Regions from separate parts of the Paraburkholderia tropica genome, predicted to be linked through region 4. Evidence: riboswitches for the same ligand, from Rfam matches in the RefSeq annotation. Region 4 holds a riboswitch; each other region holds the start of a gene.

The links. A riboswitch is a leader RNA that binds a small molecule or an ion and turns the genes downstream of it on or off. The one in region 4 is predicted to bind cobalamin.
Region 1: it holds a riboswitch for cobalamin, as region 4 does, so the genes downstream of both, G5S35_RS27495 (TonB-dependent receptor domain-containing protein) here and cobG (precorrin-3B synthase) in region 4, are expected to answer to the same signal.
Region 2: it holds a riboswitch for cobalamin, as region 4 does, so the genes downstream of both, G5S35_RS26535 (TonB-dependent receptor) here and cobG (precorrin-3B synthase) in region 4, are expected to answer to the same signal.
Region 3: it holds a riboswitch for cobalamin, as region 4 does, so the genes downstream of both, G5S35_RS29005 (HoxN/HupN/NixA family nickel/cobalt transporter) here and cobG (precorrin-3B synthase) in region 4, are expected to answer to the same signal.

The regions. Positions count from the first base shown of each region.
Region 1 covers NZ_CP049136.1:887,057-889,252, forward strand. The annotation lists gene G5S35_RS27490 (LysR family transcriptional regulator) at 1-887, shown strand, start outside; cobalamin riboswitch at 968-1,165, shown strand; gene G5S35_RS27495 (TonB-dependent receptor domain-containing protein) at 1,257-2,196, shown strand, end outside.
Region 2 covers NZ_CP049136.1:674,682-676,877, forward strand. The annotation lists gene zigA (zinc metallochaperone GTPase ZigA) at 1-472, opposite strand, end outside; adenosylcobalamin (AdoCbl) riboswitch at 587-734, shown strand; gene G5S35_RS26535 (TonB-dependent receptor) at 977-2,196, shown strand, end outside.
Region 3 covers NZ_CP049136.1:1,227,953-1,230,148, reverse strand. The annotation lists gene G5S35_RS29010 (LysR substrate-binding domain-containing protein) at 1-491, shown strand, start outside; cobalamin riboswitch at 598-794, shown strand; gene G5S35_RS29005 (HoxN/HupN/NixA family nickel/cobalt transporter) at 885-1,943, shown strand; gene G5S35_RS29000 (amino acid permease) at 2,020-2,196, opposite strand, start outside.
Region 4 covers NZ_CP049135.1:822,044-824,239, reverse strand. The annotation lists gene cobG (precorrin-3B synthase) at 1-1,348, opposite strand, end outside; cobalamin riboswitch at 1,400-1,593, opposite strand; gene cbiE (precorrin-6y C5,15-methyltransferase (decarboxylating) subunit CbiE) at 1,656-2,196, shown strand, end outside.

The DNA of each region.
Region 1 (2,196 bases), on a different replicon from region 4:
TGGCGGCGCAGGGCAGTTATACGGCGGCCGCTGCGCGGCTCGGCGTGAGCAAAGCCGCGATGAGCCAGCGGATCGCCGAACTGGAACGCGTGGCGGGCGTCGCGCTGGTGCAGCGCACCACGCGCAGCGTGCGCTTCACGGAAGCGGGGCGGCGGCTCGTGGAGGACACGCGCGCGCAGTTCGAGCGCATCGCCACGAGTTTCGCGAGCGTGCGCGAAATGGCCGACGTCGCGCGCGGCACGGTGCGCGTGACCGCGCCCGTGGCCTTCGCGCGTCAGCAACTGGTGCCGCGTCTCGCGCAGTTCGCGCGCGCGAATCCCGAGGTGCGCGTGCAGCTCGAATTGTCCGACCGGCTCACGTCGATCGCGAGCGAGGGTTTCGATCTCGCGATCCGCCACAGCGCGCAGGTGCCGGAAACGCATGTGGCGTTCAAGCTCTGCGACACGCGTTCGGTGATCGTCGCCACGCGCGCGTATCTGAAGCTGCGCGGCACGCCGCAAACGCCCGCCGATCTCGCGCAGCACGACTGTCTTTACTATCCGCGCACGCTCGGGTCGGGCGCGTGGTCGTTCGAAAAAGCCGGGCGGCGCGCCGAGCAGTCGCGCGTGAACGTGACCGTGAACGGGCCGGTGTCGGCCAATAACAGCGAGGCGCTGCGCGACGCCGCGCTCGAAAATCTGGGCATTGCGCTGCTGCCCGATTTCAGCGCGCAGGCCGCGTTGCAGGCGGGCAAGCTCGTCGTGCTGCTGCCGGCGTGGCGGCCGGTGGGGGCGTTCGCGTCGCAGTTGCACGTGGTGCGGCCCTATGGCGCGCATGTGCCGCGCGCGGTGACGCTGTTCGCCGATTTTCTGCGTCAGACCTTCAGGCAGGGCTTTCCGCTCGAATGAGCGATGCGGGCGGCGAGTCGCATCTGACGTTTTTTCGCATCGCCCGGCGCGCCGGAGGTTGACGCGCGGAACGCGCCGCCTTTACGCTCGCGCGCTGATGGTTCCCGGCGACGGGATCAAAAGGGAACGCAGTAACGGCGCGCGCGCCGGAAGTCTGCGGCTGTCCCCGCAACTGTGAGCGGCGAGTCCATGCCAGCGAGGGCCACTGGGAAACCGGGAAGGCCGGCATCGGGCGACGACCCGCGAGCCAGGAGACCTGCCATCGACCGAGGTCCAAGCAGCCGCAAAGGGCGGGGTGTCCCGATGCGCGCGCGCCGCCCGCGCGGCCGCCCGTTGCAAGGACAGTTCGACCTCTGGATCTGTCTGCTCATGAAGTATCGTCAATTCGCTTCCACCGTTCTCGCGTCCGCCGTCGCGGCCTGCGCCTGGCAGGGCGCTTATGCGCAAACGTCACCGCAAAGTGCTGAAGAAAGCGCTGAACCAACCCAGGCCGACGCCACGTTGCCGAACATTCTCGTGGTTGGCGACACGCAGCATCTGCCGCAATCGTTCGATCAGCGTTACGCCAGCACGCAGGTGCTCACGCGCGCCGATCTCGACCGGCTCGACCCGATCGACCCGAGCATCACGCAGGCGCTCGCCACGCTGCCGGGCGTCAGCGTTTCGCAGAGCGGCGGTCCCGGCGCGACGGCGTCGGTCAGCATTCGCGGCTCGGCGGCCAATCAGGTGGCCGTGTTCATCGACGGCATCCGCGTGGGCTCGGCGACCACGGGCACGGCCGCGTGGGCCGATCTGCCGACCTCGGCGTTCGATCGCGTGGAAGTGATTTCCGGCCCGGCGGCGGCGTCGTTCGGCGCGGATGCGGTGGGCGGCGTCGTGCAGCTCTTCACGCGCCACGCCTCGAATCAGCCGAACCAGACCACGGTGTCATTCGGCGGCGGCTCGAACAAGACCTTCGACACGCAGCTGCGCACCTCGGGCACCGTGCCGTCGAGCGGGCCGCTCGCGGCGCTCGGCGGACTCACGTATTCGCTCGGTCTGCACGACTACAACACCGCGGGCATCGACGCGACCAAGCCGTGGGCCTACGGTCACGAGGACGGCCGCAATCCGTATCACGCGCAGGACGTGGACGCGCGTCTTGGCTACGCGCGCGAGAACTGGTCGATCTCGACCTTCGCGCTCTATCACCGCTCGGATCTCTCGTACGACAACGCGGGCTACGCGGATCGCCAGCGCGATCATCAGCTCACGACCGGCGTGGCGTTTCATCTCGACATCACGCCGACCACGCAGTTCGACCAGTCGT
Region 2 (2,196 bases), on a different replicon from region 4:
ATTCGCCGCGCGTCTGCAGGCTGTCCTGCGAGCCGTAGTCGCGCAGGAAATTGAACGCGTCGACCACCGTCACCATCGTGTCGAGACGCGCGACGTCCGAAAGACTCTGGCCGCTTTCGTCCGCGAACGTGAAGGTTTCCGCCACCGGCAGCGGCTCCGAAATCCCCGTCGATTCGATCACGAGCTGATCGAAGCGCCCTTCGCGCGCAAGCCGGTTCACTTCGAGCAGCAGATCCTCGCGCAGCGTGCAGCAGATGCAGCCGTTGCTCATTTCCACGAGCTTTTCGTCGGTACGCGAGAGTTCCGCGCCGCCGTTGCGCACGAGCGCGGCGTCGATGTTCACCTCGCTCATATCGTTGACGATGACCGCGACGCGCCGCCCTTCGCGGTTGTTCAGGATGTGGTTGAGCAGCGTGGTCTTGCCCGCGCCCAGAAAACCGGACAGCACGGTGACCGGCAAGCGTGAATCCATCGGATGACTCCTTCGACGAGTGTGGGGATCGGGGCGCTAGCCCGAATAATTGTTATGTTATAACATTCTCTACGAAGCCAGCAACGACGGAATCGGGCCTCCGGGCGGGCCGCGTGCCTTACAATTCTGTCGCCATGTCCGGAAGCTGGTGCAAATCCAGCGCGGTCGCGCCACTGTGATCGGCCTTCGCGCCGAAAGTCAGACCTGGGCATCGGCGCACATCAATCGCATTTTCGGGGCGCGAAACCCCTGGAGAAATCAGCATGTCTGCACCGGACACCTCGCGGCGCGCGTTCGCTCGCCGCCCGTTCCTCGTCTCGAACGTTCATTCGCGCGTCGGCATCGGCTTGACGTTGGTCCGCTAGGCGTTCGTCGCTCCGTCGCACTCCGTTTCGCTGCCCGCTTTTCGCTTTCGCGTCGATCGCCTCGACGCGGGCCTGCGTACGCGCTCGCACGCCGCGCGCCCCGCACACCTCGCATAACAACAACGCACACCGTATAAGCATGGACGTATCCACACCGCTTTCGCGCGCGCGGCGCTTCGCCGTGCACGGCACCTTCGCCTGCTCCTGCCTCGCTCACGCCGCTCACGTTTTCGCGCAAAGCGACAGCGCTTCATCCGCCGACGCCGCGTCTTCAACCGCTTCGCCATCGACCTTGCCCGCCGTGCGCGTGAACGCCGCGTCGTCGCAAACCGCGTCGTCCGGCAAGCCGGACCTCGCCACGCCGCTCACCACCGGCAGCCGCCTCGGCCTTTCCAGCCTCGACACGCCCGCAAGCGTCGACGCCATCGGCAGCGCGCAACTGAGCGCGCGCGGCGACAACAACGTGACCCAGGCCGTCACGCGCGCCGCCGGTTTCGCCACCGACGCCGCGCCCGGCAACGGCGGCACCTCGGTCTCGGTGCGCGGCTTCAGCGGCCCCGAATCGGTGACCACGCTTTACGACGGCCTGCGCATGTACGCGGGCGCGGGCACCGTGTCGTTCCCGTTCGACACGTGGTCGGCGGAACGCATCGAAGTGCTGCGCGGCCCGGCCACCGTGCTCTACGGCGAAGGCGGCATCGGCGGCGTCATCAACGTCGTGCCGAAAGCGCCGCAACGCGACGATGCGACGACGATCCAGCTCGGCGCGGGCACCTATGGCGAAAAACGCGTGGCGCTCGACACGACCGGCGCGCTCGGCCCGATGCTTTCCTACCGCTTCTATCTCGCCGACGACCGGAACAACGGCTGGCTGCCGCGCGGTGAATCGCACACGACCGCGCTCGGCGGCGCGCTGCGTCTGGACGTGAATCCGCGTCTCTCGTTCACGCTCGATTACGACTACGGCCGGCAAATGCCCGCGCGTTATTTCGGCGTGCCGGTGACGGACGGTCAGCTCGATCCCGCGCTCGAACGCCAGAACTACAACGTCGGCAATGCGTCGATCGCGTACTTCGACCAGTGGACGCGCCTGAACACGCAATGGCGCGCCGCGCCCGGCATCACCGTGCGCAACCAGCTCTACTATCTGGTCACGAACCGTCACTGGCGCGACAGCGAAAGCTACACGCTGATGGGCGACGGCAACGTGCAGCGCAGCGATTACCTCGAAATCCTCCATCACGAACGGCAGGTCGGCGATACGCTCGACGCGACCTTCGACGGCCATCTGCTCGGCCGCCAGGACCGCCTCGTCGTGGGCGCGGATTTCAATCAGATTTCGTTTCTCGACACCAGCAA
Region 3 (2,196 bases), on a different replicon from region 4:
TGCGCTACATCGGCCACGCGTTCGATATCGGCGTGCGCGCGGGGCCGGAAACCGGCGACGGTGTGATCTCCCGTGCGCTGATGGCCGACGTGCGGCTACCCGCGTGCAGCCCGGCGCTTCTGCATCGGCATCCGATTCGGGAAGCGGCGGACCTGCGCCACCACACGTTGCTGCATTCGAGCACCACGCGGTCCGCATGGGCGAGCTGGCTGCGCGAGGCGGGCGCCGCTGATCTACAGCCGCACCGTGAAATCGAACTCGACCACACCTATCTCCAGCTGGCGAGCGCGGTAGAAGGCCTGGGCGTCGCGCTCGCGTCGCTGCCGCTGATTGCTCGGGACATCGCCGCCGGGCGGCTCGTCTGCCCGATTGCCGCGCCGGGATGGCGCGCACCCGACTACACGCTGGTAATGAACGCCGATCGCGCGCGCGACGAAGCCGTCGTGGCCTTCGGGCAATGGATGATCGACAGGGCCGGGCGCGAAGCCTGACGTACCGGCAATGGCAACCGCAAGCGCAAGCGCACGCCATCGAATACCTCGCCATCGAATCCAGGCTTTTTTCTCGTGTGCAATTGACGTCTGGGCCGTCCGCCCATTACGCTTGCGGGCTGATGGTTCCCGGCGACGGGATCAAAAGGGAACGCAGTGACGACGCATTGCGTCGAGTCTGCGGCTGCCCCCGCAACTGTAAGCGGCGAGTTCGTGCCATTCGGCGCCACTGGGAAACCGGGAAGGCGGGCATGAGAACCGTGACCCGCAAGCCAGGAGACCTGCCATCGACCGAGGTCCATGCAGCCGCAACGGGCGGGGTGTCCCAATGCGCAAACCACCGCTTCGCGCGGTGCTTCGTTGCAGGACAGCCCCGACCTCAGGATCTGTCACATGTCCATCGCTCTCGAACCGGCCGCTGCGCCGGGAACCCTTCGCCGTCGCGTCGCCGGCATTTACGCCGTGCTCGCGGTCTTCAATATCGGCGCGTGGATCTGGGCGTTCATCGCCTTTCACGCGCAGCCGCTGCTGCTCGGCACCGGCCTGCTCGCCTATGGTTTCGGCTTGCGTCATGCCGTCGACGCCGACCATATCGCCGCCATCGACAACGTCACCCGCAAGCTGATGCAGGACGGCCGGCGTCCGGTTTCCGTAGGTTTCTTTTTCGCGCTCGGTCACTCGGCCGTGGTGCTGCTCGTGGCGATTGCCGTCGCGGCGACGGCGGCGGCGCTCGAAAGCCGCTTCGAGGCGTGGAAGGATATCGGCGGGGTCATTTCGACGAGCGTCTCCGCGCTGTTTCTGTTTCTGATCGCCGCGATGAACATCGTCATTCTGCGCGGCGTGTGGCGCGCGTTCGGCAAGGTCCGGCGCGGCGAGCGCTACGACAACGACGACCTCGATCTGCTGTTGAACAGCCGCGGCCTGCTTTCGCGCCTGTTCCGCCCGCTGTTTCGCCTCGTGTCTCGACCGCTGTGGATGCTGCCGCTCGGCTTTCTGTTCGGGCTCGGTTTCGACACCGCGACCGAAGTGAGCCTGCTGGGCATTTCCGCGAGCCAGGCGGCGCAAGGCGTGTCGATGGGCGTGGTGCTCGTGTTTCCGGTGCTGTTCGCGGCGGGCATGTCGCTCGTCGATACGACCGACGGCATCCTGATGCTCGGCGCCTACGACTGGGCCTTCGTGCGCCCCATCCGCAAGCTCTATTACAACCTCACGATCACGCTCGTTTCCGTCGCGGTCGCGGTGCTCATCGGCGGTATCGAAACACTCGGTCTGCTCGCCGATCACTTCGACCTCAAGGGCGGCTTCTGGAACGTAATCGGCAGCCTCAACGACAATTTCAACAACCTCGGCTTCGTCATCATCGGCGTGTTTATTTTTGCGTGGGTGATTTCGTTCCTCATTTACCGCCTGAAACGCTACGACGAACTGCCGGCGCTGCAATCCGATCGTTGAACGCGCAATCACGCGACATCGCAAGACGCATTCGACGCCCTCGCCCGCGCACGCAAACGGGCGAGGACGTCGTGGTTCAAGCGCGCCGCTGACGCAGATAACCCACCGCCGCGAGCGCCACGCAACACCCCAACGTGGCGATCACTTCGCCGCGGTGATCTTCGCTGAGCACCATCACCACGAAGGCGCCGCAGATCAACGCAACGACCAGCACGCCCAGGAAGGGGTGCAGCCACATCCGCACCTTCAACGG
Region 4 (2,196 bases):
CGCTCGCGTCGCGCTCGTAAAGATCGTAGTGCGCCGGCGCGGCGGCCAGCAGCGTGAACGGCGCGCGGTGAGCGGCGGCGCAGGAACGCTCGCAGCCGCTCAGGTGCGTCTGCACGTGCGGCGGCAGATGCGGCGCGAGGCGCAGCGCGTCGGCCTTGGTGTCGGCGCGGCTTTTCGCGCAGCCCGCCGAGCCCGTGCAGGCGATCGTGCGCGCGAGCGGATCGGCGGCGTCGACGCTCAGGCCGAGCGCGCGCAGGGCGTCGAGCACGGGCATCAGCGCCGCGCGCGCGACGTGCGGCACGAGCGCGCCTTGCCACGGCGTGATGCGCAGCGTGGCGTCGCCGTGGCGTTCGGCGAGGTCGGCGAGCGCGTCGAGCGTGGCGGCGTCGAGGCGCGCGAGCGGCGGTTGCGCGCCGACGTAGCCGTCGCCGTTCGCGTGCAGCGCGTGCGCGCCCAGGCGTCGCGTGAGATCGACGCGCGGGCGCTGCCAGTTCGCGGGCGCGTGGTGATCGGCGGCGGGCTGTGGCGTCGGGATCGCGAAATCGGCATGACGTTGCGCGGCGTCGAGCAATGCAGCGGCGCCGTGCGAGGCGATCACGTCGCGCATGCGCAATTGTTCGGGCGCGGCGAGATCGAGAAACGCATGCAGCAGCGCGCGGATCAGCGCCTGAACCTGCGTGGCGGCGATGGAGCCGGTCGCGCCGTCGTCCGGACAACCGGCGAGACCGAACGCGAAACGCGTTGCGTCGCCTTCGCGCGTGGCCGCGAGCCAGATATCGTGCGGATGATCGAGCGCCGCGAGTGACTCGCCGCCGTCGATCAGCAGGGCGAATTTCGGCGACAGCGCGGCGAAGCGCGGCTCGTTTTGCAGCATCGCGACGAGCGGCGCGGCGAACGTCGTGGTGTCGAACAGCGCGTGCGGATCGAGGCCCGCGAGCGGGCTCAGCATCAGATTGCGCAACTCGTCGGCGGCGCACAGATTCGCGGGCGTCTGCACGCCGTTCGCGGGGCCGAGGCCGCCGGCGATCAGCGCGGCCGTGAGCGCCGCTTCCTGGCCCGCGCGGACGCCGCGAATCTGCACGTTGGCGCGGTTGGTCAGTTCGAGCGTGCCGTCGGCATCAGTGCGCGCCGCGTGCGCGATGGCGCGCGCCTGGGCGGCGCTCAGCACGCCGCCGGGCAGACGGATGCGGCACAGTCCGCCGTCACGCGCCGCGACGACGCGCACGAGCCCCGGACACGCCGAGCGGCGCGCCTCGGCAAGCGTGGCAGGGGACGAAGCGGGCTGCGAATCGTAATTCAAGGGACACCGTGGTTGCGTCGCGCGAGGCGGAGCGCCCCGGCGCGGCATGCGCTGGCGGGACGATGGCCGCCGGTACACCCCGCCCGGCATGGGCTCGCACGAACAGTCGTTCGGCCGGCAGGTCTCCTGGCTCGCAGGTCGGCGGCCGCATCGGCCTTCCCGGTAAAACCAGTGGCTCGGGTGGATGCGGTCTCGCTGCTCACAGTCGCGGGGGCGGCCACAGTTTTGCTGTGTTCCCTTTTATGCCGTCGAGGTTTTCAGGCCCGTCCGGCGCCGGCGGAAGCGGTATTATGCCCGTTTTCCAGCGTGCTCCGCGAGACGAAACGGCGCGCGCGCAACCCGGAACGGAGATCGGATGCAGGGCAGGCGGGCGTGGCTGACGGTGATCGGCATAGGCGACGACGGATACGCGGGACTCGGACGCGCCGCGCGGCGCGCGCTGTTCGAGGCGGATGTCGTGACGGGCGGCGAGCGTCATCTCGCGATGCTGCCCGCGCGCGTGGGCGCGCGCCGCGAGGCCTGGCCGCAGCCGTTCAGCGTCGCGCCGCTGCTGGCGCTGCGCGAATCGTCGCAATCGCAGTCGCGCGTATGCGTGCTCGCGAGCGGCGATCCGATGTGCTTCGGCGTGGGCGCGACGCTCGCGCGTCATGTGCCGATCGATGAAATGGCGGTGCTGCCCGCGCCGTCGTCGCTGTCGCTGGCGGCGGCGCGGCTCGGCTGGGCCTTGCAGGACGTGGCGGCGGTGTCGCTCGTCGGCCGTCCGCTCGACGCGCTGCGCCGCCATCTGTTCGCGCGCTCGCGCGTGCTTGCGCTGAGCGCCGACGGCCGCACGCCCGCCGCGCTCGCGGCGCTGCTCGCCGCGCAGGGTTTCGGCGCGACGCGCCTGAGCGTGTTCG